DNA from 3 places in the Oceanobacillus iheyensis HTE831 genome. Region 1 is predicted to be linked to each of the others. Evidence: riboswitches for the same ligand, from Rfam matches in the RefSeq annotation. Region 1 holds a riboswitch; each other region holds the start of a gene.
What was found. Region 1 has a riboswitch for S-adenosylmethionine ahead of OB_RS12255 (methionine ABC transporter ATP-binding protein). Riboswitches for the same ligand answer to the same signal wherever they lie in the genome.
Positions count from the first base shown of each region.

Region 2: another riboswitch for S-adenosylmethionine. It lies ahead of OB_RS15695 (LLM class flavin-dependent oxidoreductase); the one in region 1 lies ahead of OB_RS12255 (methionine ABC transporter ATP-binding protein).
Region 3: another riboswitch for S-adenosylmethionine. It lies ahead of OB_RS10805 (methionine ABC transporter ATP-binding protein); the one in region 1 lies ahead of OB_RS12255 (methionine ABC transporter ATP-binding protein).

Region 1 covers NC_004193.1:2,435,168-2,439,458, reverse strand. Annotated here, with positions in the region: gene OB_RS12270 (ISL3 family transposase) at 1-1,145, opposite strand, end outside; gene OB_RS12265 (toprim domain-containing protein) at 1,379-1,735, shown strand; gene OB_RS12260 (thioredoxin family protein) at 1,761-2,069, shown strand; SAM riboswitch class I at 2,152-2,251, shown strand; gene OB_RS12255 (methionine ABC transporter ATP-binding protein) at 2,378-3,406, shown strand; gene OB_RS12250 (methionine ABC transporter permease) at 3,396-4,064, shown strand; gene OB_RS12245 (MetQ/NlpA family ABC transporter substrate-binding protein) at 4,225-4,291, shown strand, end outside.
Region 2 covers NC_004193.1:3,197,907-3,202,197, reverse strand. Annotated here, with positions in the region: gene OB_RS18440 (hypothetical protein) at 490-684, opposite strand; gene ssuE (NADPH-dependent FMN reductase) at 681-1,235, opposite strand; SAM riboswitch class I at 1,327-1,434, opposite strand; SAM riboswitch class I at 1,560-1,668, shown strand; gene OB_RS15695 (LLM class flavin-dependent oxidoreductase) at 1,747-2,802, shown strand; gene OB_RS15690 (ATP-grasp domain-containing protein) at 2,817-3,764, shown strand; gene OB_RS15685 (MFS transporter) at 4,087-4,291, shown strand, end outside.
Region 3 covers NC_004193.1:2,132,359-2,136,649, reverse strand. Annotated here, with positions in the region: gene OB_RS10815 (methyl-accepting chemotaxis protein) at 1-1,178, shown strand, start outside; gene OB_RS10810 (polysaccharide deacetylase family protein) at 1,419-2,126, shown strand; SAM riboswitch class I at 2,284-2,386, shown strand; gene OB_RS10805 (methionine ABC transporter ATP-binding protein) at 2,449-3,465, shown strand; gene OB_RS10800 (methionine ABC transporter permease) at 3,452-4,117, shown strand; gene OB_RS10795 (MetQ/NlpA family ABC transporter substrate-binding protein) at 4,138-4,291, shown strand, end outside.

The sequences.
Region 1 (4,291 bases):
AATCTCTCGAAGCCTTTGATTCCATAAGAATTGCGTTTTATTACTTTAATCGTGTTGTTCACACCTTCGATATATCCGTTGTTATAAGGATATACAAAGGCTTGTAAAATCTCTTGTCTCCAATTTATAAAAGTTTTTCTTAGACGATGAAAGGCTTCAATCCCTGACCTCTTTAAGGATGCTAAACAATGATCTAGGTTTTTACTTGCCGTTTGATGATCACTTTCCTTAAACCATTTCTCCATCATGACCTTCAATTGGTAGGCCTCTCTTAAACGGGTATCAATCTCTAGAAGCTTTTCAACTTTTTCTTCTTGATCTTCGTCCAGATTAAAATGCGACTTCCACAATAACTTCTTACTTCTCTTCATTTGAAGACGGATGGGTTTATCGACATCTGCCTGCACCTGCCGTCTCACTTCATCCAAAGCCCAATATACTTGACGCATGAAATGGAAACGATCGGCGATAATAAGAGGATGATTAAGCACATCACAGACTGCTTTCTTGAACCACTTCGACATATCCATAACGACAATTTCCACCTGACCTGTATCGCGGGATCGCAGATACTTTTTAATGGTATCCACTTTTCGATCTTCTAAAATATCAATAATATGTTTATTTTCCACATCGACAATGACCGTTTGAAACCGTTCTCCTCCGGCGTCCCCTTTAAATTCATCTATGGCTATCGCTCTCGGCAGTACTCGGTTTGTCTTTATGTTTCGACGATCAAACAGTCGCAAAAGGCGAGTGTCCGTCAGCCCAGTCCATCTCGCAGCTGTTTTAAATGAGCTGGAAGATGTATACATCAAAGCTTCTGCTTGCAGAGAGGTGGTACAACGTTGATAGCGATCAATCATTTGAAGTCGTTCGTAAAAGGTCTTACCACAATCCTTACACAAATATCTGCGTTTCCGAAGGAAAAGTTTTACCTGTTGGTTAGGTAATACGGGACCTTGAATCGGTTGAATTCGATAACTATGAACCCGTTTCGTTTTACATCGACAGAACGGACATTTCTGCTGACGTTTTTCGGTATAAAGTTCAACAATCAAAGCATCCGAACCCTGAGATATATCCCACACCTTCACATTAGTATCTTTTATCCCTAACATTTCTATGATAAAATGGTTTTGCATTCGTTCTCTCTCCTTTGCCTTTTGTGTCGCAACTTTAGGGTATCAAAAGAGAGAGAACGGTGCATTTTTTACATCTTTAAAACATTGACAGGACAAGAAGCACCACCACATTCATTGTAGAGCCTATGTAAATACTAGTATTGATGGCTCTTTCAAATGGAAGTCATCCTTATAATACAAATCAAATCGTGATTAATAAGCATGTTTCTTGCTTGCATAAGGAGTGCTATGCGATGATGATAAATGAATCTAATAAAGTAATTATTGTAGAAGGTTTGTCAGATAAGCGGCAAATTGAAAAAATTATTGATGATAAGGTTATAATCGTCTGTACAAATGGAACTTTAGGCGTTGAAAAACTCGATGAACTACTAGAAACGTATGAATTAGATGAGAAGGATGTCTATATCTTAGTAGACGAGGATCCTTCTGGTATGAAATTAAGAAAACAATTAGCTAGAGAGTTACCTCATGCAGAGCATATTTATGTGAGCAGTGAGTATCGAGAAGTTGCAGCTACACCTATGAAGGTTTTAGCAAATGCATTAATTGGAGCGCGGTTTACGGTTAATCCGACTTATTTACTTTAAAGAAAAGATTGATAAGGTGATATGTATGAAGGAATGGAATAAACAAATGGAACGAGGTGTGATTTATATTTACACACCATTCTGTGGAACATGTTCGGTTGCAAGAGCGATGTTGGAGAATATAGAGCGGCTTCACCGACAAGACATTTTCTACGAAATGAACGCAGCTGTTCACCCTGAATATATGCACGACAACCAAATTGAAAGTGTACCGTGCTTATTATTTGTTGAAAATGGTGAAATTGTCGAAAGGATATATACATTTTATTCAACTGCGAATATCTATGATTATTTAATACAATATCAACCAGAATTATTCTCAAATGTGACGTAAAAAAATTAATTGACAGTCCTATAGGCGCATGCTAAGATAGGTACACTGAATTAATAAAAAATAACCATTAACAATATGATATCTCTTATCTAGAGCGGTGGAGGGACTGGCCCTTTGAAACCGCGGCAACCTTCATAATTAAATGAAAGGTGCCAATTCCTGCAGAAAATGAAAGATGAGAGAACGTCAGACGATATACGATAAATACGTACGTCTTTCTGTTCTCTTACAGAAAGGCGTTTTTATTTTGACGAATTATGGGGAAACTATACGAAATGGTTGCTGGAGAGTAAGAGGAGGAATAAAGATTGATATCCATCGAAGGGTTAAGTAAAGTATTTTCATTAAATAAAAAAGACATCAAAGCTGTAGACTCATTGACCCTCAATATTGAAAATGGCGATATTTATGGCGTGATCGGGTATAGCGGAGCCGGAAAAAGTACGTTTGTACGTTTGATAAATCGACTAGAGGAACCTACATCTGGAAAAGTAACAATTGGAGATCAGGTTATAACAGAGTTAAATAAAAATGATCTTCGAGTTGCACGACAAGATATAGGTATGATTTTTCAGCACTTTAATTTATTATGGTCACGCACTGTTGAGGACAACATTGGGTTTCCACTAGAAATTGCTGGTGTTGATAAGCAAGAAAAAGCACGGAGAGTAAAAGAGTTGATTGGTTTAGTTGGACTTGAGGGGAGAGAGAAATCTTATCCTTCCCAACTGAGTGGTGGACAAAAACAACGTGTTGGTATTGCTAGAGCCCTAGCAAATTCACCTAAAGTATTATTGTGTGACGAAGCTACCTCTGCTCTGGATCCAGAAACGACGAATCAAATTTTATCTTTACTGCAAGACATTAATGAAAAATTAAATTTAACGATAATCTTAATTACGCATGAAATGCATGTTATCCGTAAAATTTGTAATCGTGTAGCTGTTATGGAGCAAGGAAAAGTAGTGGAAGAAGGACAAGTCCTTGATGTATTTACAAATCCGAAGCAATTAGTAACTAGAAAGTTTGTTGAACAAGTTATGAGTTCTAATGAGGATAGTGATATATCAACAATTATAGAAAATTATCCAGATGGAGTTTTATATCGGGTTCATTTCTTGGGTGAAACAACAAATCAAACCCTAATCAGTCAAATAGCTAAACAATTCTCTGTAGATTTAAATATTATCCAGGGAAATATTACACAGACACAAGCAGGCAGCTATGGAGCATTAGTAGTTCAAGTAACAGGTAATGAAAGCGAAATTGAGCGAGCTAAAAGCTTTATTGAAAGTCAAGAGTCTGTTGAATTGGAGGTAATTCAACATGCTAAGTAGTTTGTTTGAAGGGATTAAAATAGAGGATTTAATTGAAGCAACATATGAGACGTTTTATATGACAATGATTTCAATGGTAGGGACAGCTATTTTTGGGATTTTACTTGGGTTACTATTATTCCTTACATCGAAAGGTAATATTTGGGAAAACCGTACCGTGAATAGTATTGTTGCAGCCTTTGTAAACATCTTCAGAGCCATACCGTTTATTATATTAATTTTATTGCTATTTCCGTTTACCGATTTTCTGATGGGAACAATTCGTGGTCCTAATGCTGCTTTACCTGCGCTAATAATTGGATCTGCTCCTTTCTATGCACGACTAGTAGAAATTGCACTAAATGAAGTGGATAAAGGTGTAGTGGAAGCCGCAAAAGCAATGGGAGCGAAAACGAGAACGATTATTTTCAAAGTTTTATTACCTGAATCAAAACCGGCACTTGTGTCTGGATTAACTGTTACCACAATTGCTTTGATAGGATACACCGCTATGGCAGGAGCAATCGGAGCAGGTGGATTAGGAAACTATGCTTATTATTTCGGATTCCAGCGTCGAGACTTTGATGTTGTGTTATGGTGCACAATTATTATCGTTCTTATCGTATTTATATTCCAATTCATCGGGGACTCTATTACAAGGAAACTCGATAAGCGTTAAAAAATACTCAAGTTACTTTTGAGTCAATTTCATAATTGAAAACATTAAAAAGTAAGGATATAAATGTAATATTCAAGTTTTATACCAAATAACTAATTATGCAATTGATTTTACTACTTGATGAAATAAATAATATGTTTAATAAGGAGAGAATACAGAGATGAAGAAATTATTATTTTTGTTAGCTATTTCATTTGTGGGATTATTAGCAGCTTGTGGAACAAGTG
Region 2 (4,291 bases), 760 kb from region 1:
ATAGTCGCACTTATACCATGGTGAAAAGAAGACTGCCGAATGTTCTTTGTGAGGCATAGTCGCACTTATACCATGGTGAAAAGAAGACTGCCGAATGTTCTTTGTGAGGCATAGTCGCACTTATACCATGGTGAAAAGAAGACTGCCGAGTGTTCTTTATGAGGCATAGTCGCACTTATGCCATGGTGAAAAGAAGACTGCCGAGTGTTCTTTATGAGGCATAGTCGCACTTATGCCATGGCGAAAAGAAGACTGCCGAATGTTCTTTGTGAGGCATAGTCGCACTTATACCATGGTGAAAAGAAGACTGCCGAATGTTCTTTGTGAGGCATAGTCGCACTTATACCATGGTGAAAAGAAGACTGCCGAGTGTTCTTTATGAGGCATAGTCGCACTTATGCCATGGTGAAAAGAAGACTGCCGAATGTTCTTTATGAGGCATAGTCGCACTTATGCCAATGGTGAAAGTCAACATCGATTCGCATACGCTTATCGTGTTTCCTTTATCTCAAAGAAATAAAGAAGTTCGACCAGTCGAACCACCCCTTGAAAAACAGGGGCGCAGGACATACGGTGATAAACGGGCGCTTGCGCTTTTGTTCTTATAAAGGTAAATGATTCCTTTCTCATTTCTTTGTTGGTTTTTTCATAGCGACCACTCTTCTTTGAGCTTTGTTCTATCATAAATAAGTTGTTAATGCTTGTGTTGATGTTCCTTCAACCATCTGAGCAAAATAGTCCACTTGTTTCTTCGTTCTTTGTAGTATCTCATCATCGGCAATAGGGATATCGCGATGTTTGTTGATTTGTTCATCTAAAAAGTATAACCCTTTGAGATTATGTGCTTTTAGGGTTGCAAGAACCGGTTTTAACGTGTACTCAACTGCTAATAAATGTGCAGGGCTGCCTCCGGTCATAATTGGTAATACTGGTGTGTGCTTTAGTACATCTTGAGGCAGGATATCAATTAATGCTTTCAATACACCTGAATACGCTCCTTTATAAACAGGAGAACCAACAATGACACCGTCAGCCATTTGAATTTTTTGAGTGATGTTCTTAATGGCTGTACTACGGAAATTTCCTGTGAATAAATCCTCATAGGGTACATCTTTAACAGAAATATGGGTCACATAGAATTTCTGTTCACTTAATTGATTCCCTAAATAATGTAGTACTTTTTCAGATCTAGATAGTTCGGAGGGGCTGCCGGACAATGTCACAATGTTGTTCATTTTACCAATCTCCTTTAAAAATAAAATTAATATAAGAAAATCCGCGATGCCCTTAATAAATAAGAGCGTCGCGGATTTTTTTTAATCTGGACTCTTATCTTTCAAGACATACATCTTGCTGGAGGTAGCACCTTTCTAATGGAGATAGAGGTTGCTGAAGCGTCAACAGGCCAGGTCCCTTAGCTTCTCTCGATAAGAAGTATTAATTTTTTATATATTCTAATATATCAATTCATATAAGTCAACTCTGTTTTGTAAGAAAAAATTAATTGACAATTCTATCAACTTGTATTATTATCGTGGCAACAAACTAAATAATGAAATATCTTATCCTGAGAGGTGGAGGGAAATGGCCCAAAGAAGCCTCGGCAACAGGTTCTAGCTTGAATACTGTGCCAAATCCATCAAGTATTCTATGCTTGGTAGATAAGAGAAGTCGGCGACAGAGCTCTTTTCTTATCTTTATGAAAAGGGTTTTTTAATTACTAACGATAGATAATGGGGGATGAAAATGAAGTATGGTTTCTGGTTGCCGATTTTTGGAGGGTGGTTGCGTAATGTAGAAGATGAACAGATGCCTCCTACTTTTGAATATGCAAAACAGGTAATTCAGCACGCGGAAGAATGGGGATATGATACGACTTTAATTGCTGAGTTATATTTAAATGATATTAAAGGGATAGAAGCAAATTCTTTAGAAGCTTTGACAACAGCGGCTGGGTTAGCTGCTGTAACAGACAAAATCGAAATTATGACAGCGGTTAGGCCGATATATCATAATCCAGCAGTACTAGCGAAAATGGCAGCTAATATCGATCAATTAAGCGGAGGTAGGTTCACGCTAAATGTAGTTTCTGGATGGTGGTCAGAAGAAGCAAAACAATATGGTGGGGACTTTACTGAGCATGATGAGCGGTATGATAGAACGGTCGAATTCCTAGAGGTCTTAAAAGGGCTATGGACGGAAGAGACATTCTCTTACCACGGTAAGTTTTATCAAGTGGAGAATGCGAAATTAGCGCCAAAACCAATCCAACAACCGAATCCAATTTTATATGCTGGTGGAGAAAGTGAAAAAGGAAAGAGAGTAATTTCTACTCTATGTGATGCATATGTGATGCATGGTGGCACTGTACCAGAAATTCAAGATAAAATTGCTAATATGAAAAATCGGAGAAATAGTCTTAATAAAGCAGCTTTGCAATCATTTAGTATGGCTGCGTATGTGATATGCAGAGATTCGGAGGAAGAAGCATTTCAAGAGTTGGAGAGAATTACATCAATAAAAGATGATAAGGGATATGCAGGAATGAAAGACTTTACTTCAAAATCCCAACTAGAACAACAAGTGCAAATAAAAGATTACTCTGTATCGAATAGAGGACTACGTCCGAATCTTGTAGGCACACCTGAACAAATTGCCGAAAGAATAATAGAATATGAAAAAGTAGGGTTGGATCAGCTCTTATTACAATGCTCGCCTCAATTGGAAGAGCTAGAACGATTTGCTAAGCAAGTGATGCCTAGAGTGGAAGAATTAAGAAAGAAGACATCTACGTTAAACTAAAAGGAGACCTGATGATGAGTAAAATTTATGTTTTACATGAAAATATGGAATGGACGGACCACCTTATAAAACGATTGGATGAATTGGAACTTCCTTATGAAGATTGGTTACTTCAAGAAGGGCATATAGATCTACTAAGTGAACCGCCAGAGGGTATATTTTATAATCGTATGAGCGCATCCTCACATACAAGAGGTAATCGTTATGCCCCTGAATTTACAAATGCGGTGTTAGCTTGGTTAGAGTTTCATGGTAGAACGGTGATTAATGGTAGTCGTGCTCTACAGTTGGAAGTAAGTAAGGTTCAACAATACTTGGAACTAGAAAGATTTGGTGTGAAAACGCCTAAAACAGCTGCAGCAGTTGGGAAAGCAAATATCTTAAAAGCGGCAGAACAGTTTGAAGGAACAAGTTTTATTACCAAACATAATCGAGCAGGAAAAGGCTTAGGTGTACAGTTATTTCGTTCAACACAAGCTCTCCAATCTTATGTGAATAGTAGTGAATTTGAAGAACCAATTGATGGTGTAACATTATTGCAAGAGTATATTGTATCTCCAGAGGCTTATATCACTCGTTGTGAGTTCGTTGGTGGGAAATTTGTTTATGCCGTTCGAGTAGATACTTCAGAAGGATTTGAGCTATGTCCTGCAGATGCTTGCTCGGTGGAAGATTTATTTTGTCCAGCTGAAGGAGAAGTTGAAAAACCAGCTAAATTCCAAGTGCGGGAAGGATTTAGTCACCCAATAATAGAACAATATGAAACAGTTTTAGCGGCTAATGATATTCAAATCGCTGGAATTGAGTTTATCGAAGATGCAGATGGGAATATTTATACGTATGATATAAATACAAACACGAATTATAATTCAGAAGCAGAAGATAACCATGGCTCGTATGGAATGTTAGAAGTCGCGAAATTCTTAGAAAGAGAATTAGAACAGCTTACAGTTAAAAAGTAAATTCTTTGGAGTCAATTTCATAATTGCCAAGTTTTATTAAAAAACGTAAGAAATTGTATTCTTCTTTTTCAAGTTAGCTGACGCCGTACCTGCTAAAAAGCGTTCGTCTGCAATGGAAATCGAAATGGATTCAGTGAGATAACGAGTAATGATTTAGATCTGGGAACAAGACTAAATCATTACTCGTTTTATTTTGATACTAATATTTCATAAAGCGAAATATTAGTTAATCTAAAATTAGGAGAGTCGATTGATTTAAATAATCAAAAAATTCTTGTATAATAACACCGTAACTTAACTAAACATAGAAGGAAGTTTTTTTATGGTGCAGGAAGGAAATACTAAAGCTAGTTTAGGCAAAGAGAAAATTTGGTCGAGGGACTTTCTGTTTATATGGGTGGCGAATTTTTTTATTTTCCTAGGATTTCAAATGACATTACCAACTATACCATTATTTGTTAAAGAATTAGGCGGTAGTGATCAAATGGTTGGAATTATCGTTGGTATATTTACATTTTCAGCATTAC
Region 3 (4,291 bases), 300 kb from region 1:
TAGCCTATAATGTGAGCCCAATTTTAAATACGACAATCTTTGTTATAACGGTTGCATTAATTCTTGGAGGGGTAGTAATTGTCATTATTATTCGTTCTATTTCGAAACCGATATATCATCTTGTAAGTGCAAGTGATACGATAAGTCATGGAGATTTAAGCGATGAGGTACACCTCCATCGAGATGATGAATTAGGTACACTAGCTCAATCATTTAATAAAATGCGAGAAAATTTGAATGGAATTATCCTTCAAGTTAGAGATAAATCAAATCATTTAGCATCCTCAGCTGAACAATTAAATGCCAGTACCGAACAAAATACATCAGCAACAGAGCAAATTTCTTCTTCTGTACAAGAAGTAGCTGAGGGTATGAGTAGTTTAAATAACAATATAACAAAGAGCTCCAAATTAGCGAAGGAAATGACAGATTCTATTTATACGATAGAAGCAAGTTCGAATGAAGTTTCAAATACTGTTACCAATACCATTTCAGCTGTTAATGAAGGTAACAAAGCATTGAATACTACAATTAGTCAAATGGAATTTATCAAAGAGAATACACATCAGCTATCCAATAATATTGAAGGTTTAGGCAATCAATCAGAAGAAATCAGCAAAATTATTGATGTTATTACGGATATTTCTGAGCAAACAAACTTATTAGCTCTTAATGCTACAATCGAAGCAGCAAGAGCCGGAGAGCATGGGAAAGGATTTGCTGTGGTAGCTGATGAGGTAAGAAAACTTGCTGAAAAATCTTCCCAATCAGCAGAGCAAATTAAGACAATGATTAGCGCTATTCAATCGGAAACTGCGAATACGGTGAGTTCGATGAAAGCTGCAACAACAGAGGTTGAAAAAGGGATTAATATTGCTAATAATGCAGATCAATCTTTCTCAAATATTACTGGATATGTAGATTCTATAACGAATCAAATCATGAATGTAACAACTGAAATTGAAGGAATATCAACGGCAACGAAACAATTTACTTCTCTTTTTGAAGGTGTGGCCTCCATTGGTGATACAGTATCACATGAAGCCGAAAATGTTTCAGCATCTACACAAGAACAGCTTGCTTCAATGGAAGAAATTGCAAATTCAGCGGCAGATTTAACTACTGTAGCAGAAGACTTACAACAATTAGTAGAGAATTTTAAGCTATCTAGAAATTAAATAACACGTCATTACACTAAAGTACGAGGATGCGGTTCATATATGGACCGCATCCTCGTTTCTTTAGGGCTGTTTATTAGATATTTCTCTACGGGTTTCAATCAACATGAGGAAAGTTATAAGTCGAGGAAAGATACCGAAATCATATCTTGCAAAGCATTGATCAGTATTGGGGAAAGAACCGCTTGTATGTATAGATTTTACTTACAATCAAACAATATGAGTTGAGGTGAATGTGGAATGAGGAAGTTTATACTCGTTATTCTAGGTATCGTTATTTTATTAATACAGCAACCAAGTAACGTTTTATCAAAAGATCGGTTTGACTTCGAAAAAGCAGGAGATGCTATTTGGGAAGGGGAAACCGATGAGAAAATTGTTGCTTTAACGTTTGATGATGGACCACATCCTGATTATACACCGGAGATTTTAGACATATTAGAACAGTATAATATGAAAGGTACATTTTATGTGATGGGTGCTCATGCACGTAAATATCCAGGACTTGTATTTAGAGCATTTCTAGAAGGCCATGAAATTGGAAATCACACGTTTACTCATAACGGGAGCATTACCTATTTAAATGATGAATTAACAAAAACAAATGAAATTATTGAAAAGATCACTGGGAAATATCCTGCTACTTTTCGTCCGGTTGGAGGAAACTATAATGAAACAGTTATTAGTATTGCAAAGAAAAAAGGTCAAAAAGTAGCGATGTGGGCTTGGGATCAGGATACAAGAGATTGGGATGATGTGGATAGTAAAACCATTGCTAATCAAGTGATTGGTAATCTTTCACCAGGAGATATTATTCTTTTTCATGATGCGGGTGGAGATCGTACGCCAACTATAGAAGCACTTCCAATTATACTTCGTTTCTTTAAAGAAGAGGGGTACGAAGGAATTACAGTAACAGATATGATTGAACGTACAAGTGAAAGATAGTTAAATCTACAGTTTTTTAGCTAAAATAATAGGTTTAGTTGATAAAAATAACTTATGATAACATGTACTTTGTTATCAGCTTATTTTCGTTAATGTATTGACAAATTTGGATTATCAGATTATGATTATTCTTATTATTTCTAAAATAAAATTGAATAACTTATCCAGAGTGACGGAGGGAACAGGACCTACGATGTCACAGCAACCTACCTTTACGGAGTGGTGCTTCTTCCTGCAGAATTTTTTCTGAAAGATAAGGTAATGATATGTAAAAACCTTCTTTCTGAATGAAAGAAGGTTTTTTTGATGGGATGTGTTATGTATGATTCAGTTGGAAAATATCGAGAAACACTATGAATCTAAAAAGAGAAGAGTGATAGGGGTAGATCAAGTTTCCCTTGATATCAAAAAGGGAGAAATATATGGCATCGTTGGATATAGCGGTGCAGGTAAAAGTACGCTTTTACGTTGTATGAATGTACTGGAAAGGCCGACAAAGGGTAGGGTATTTGTTGATGGAATTGACTTATTAGAGCTAAACAATAAACAATTACGTAAGGCAAGACAATCTATAGGGATGATTTTTCAAGGATTCTATTTAGTTTCTTCCAAAACAGTAGTGGAAAATGTCTCATTTGCACTCAAAGCAGCTGGTGTTGGTAAGTTGGAGCGGAATAAAAGAGCTCTAGAACTATTGAATCTAGTTGGAATTGAGGATAAAGCAAACCAATATCCCTCTCAATTAAGTGGAGGACAAAAACAAAGGGTTAGTATAGCAAGAGCACTTGCGAATAACCCAAAGGTATTACTTTGTGATGAAGCAACATCTGCATTAGACCCAAGTACAACAAAATCAATTTTAAAACTACTTAAAAAAATAAATGAACAAATTGGGATAACGATTGTAATCATTACTCATGAGATGGAAGTAGTAAAAGAAATATGTGATCGTTGCGCTGTGATGCAAAACGGTAAAGTCATTGAAAATGGGAAGACATATGATATCTTTTCAGATCCAAACGAGAAATTAACGAAAGACTTTATCCACACAGTTTTAGACTTTCAATTACCTGAAGCGTTGCTAAAACAATGTAATGGTACACTACTTAAACTGCAGTTTCGTGGAGATATTGCTGCTGAATCAGTCGTATCTGATATGTTACAACAACATAAGGTGAAAGGAAATATTCTTCATGGAAAAGTAGAATACATAAAAGACAAACCATTAGGTGTTTTCATTATGGAAGTAAGCGGAGATCCCTCGGAAATAAGTAGTGCTATTAGCTACTTAGAAGAGCGCATAAAGCAAGTGGAGGTGATTCAACATGTATCTTACTAGTATTTTAAATTTACTTCCTGAGTTGAATCAAGCTTTCTTAGAAACCATGCTCATGGTAGGTCTGGGTTTAATTGTTGCATTAATTATCGGCCTACCTATTGGTATTCTTCTATATGTTACAGAACAAGGGTTATTTTTAGAAAATAGATTTGTTAAATCGACATTAGGTGTGGTTGTTAATTTAATTCGTTCGATTCCATTCATCATTTTATTAGTATTTTTACTTCCATTTACAAAGTGGCTAGTCGATACAACAACAGGACCATTAGCAGCATCCGTATCATTGTCTGTTGCAGCGATTCCATTCTATGCAAGAATTGTAGAATCCGCAGCGAGGGAAATAGACCGAGGTGTGATTGAAGCTGCTATTGCAACTGGAGCATCACCATGGTTAATTATTAAGGATATTGTTTATCCAGAAGCAAAACCTGGTTTTATTAGTGGACTCACTATTACGGCAATTAGTTTAGTAGGCTACTCTGCTATGGCTGGTACTGTTGGGGGAGGAGGTATCGGTGATTTAGCCATTCGCTACGGTTATTATCGTTATGATGATATGGTAATGTTCACTACAGTAATCGTTCTTATTGTACTAGTACAATTTATTCAATATTTTGGTGATTTTATTGCAAAGAGTGTAAATAAACGTTAAAGAATAAAGGAGTGGTTCATATGAAGTGGAAATTATTTTTAGCAACTCTATTAAGTGTTACATTATTGACAGCATGTGGGAGTGAAGAAGCAAATGGTGGAAATGAAGAAAAGAATACGATTGAATTTGGAGCTACTGTAGGACCCTATAGTGATATGGTGACAAATGCTATTA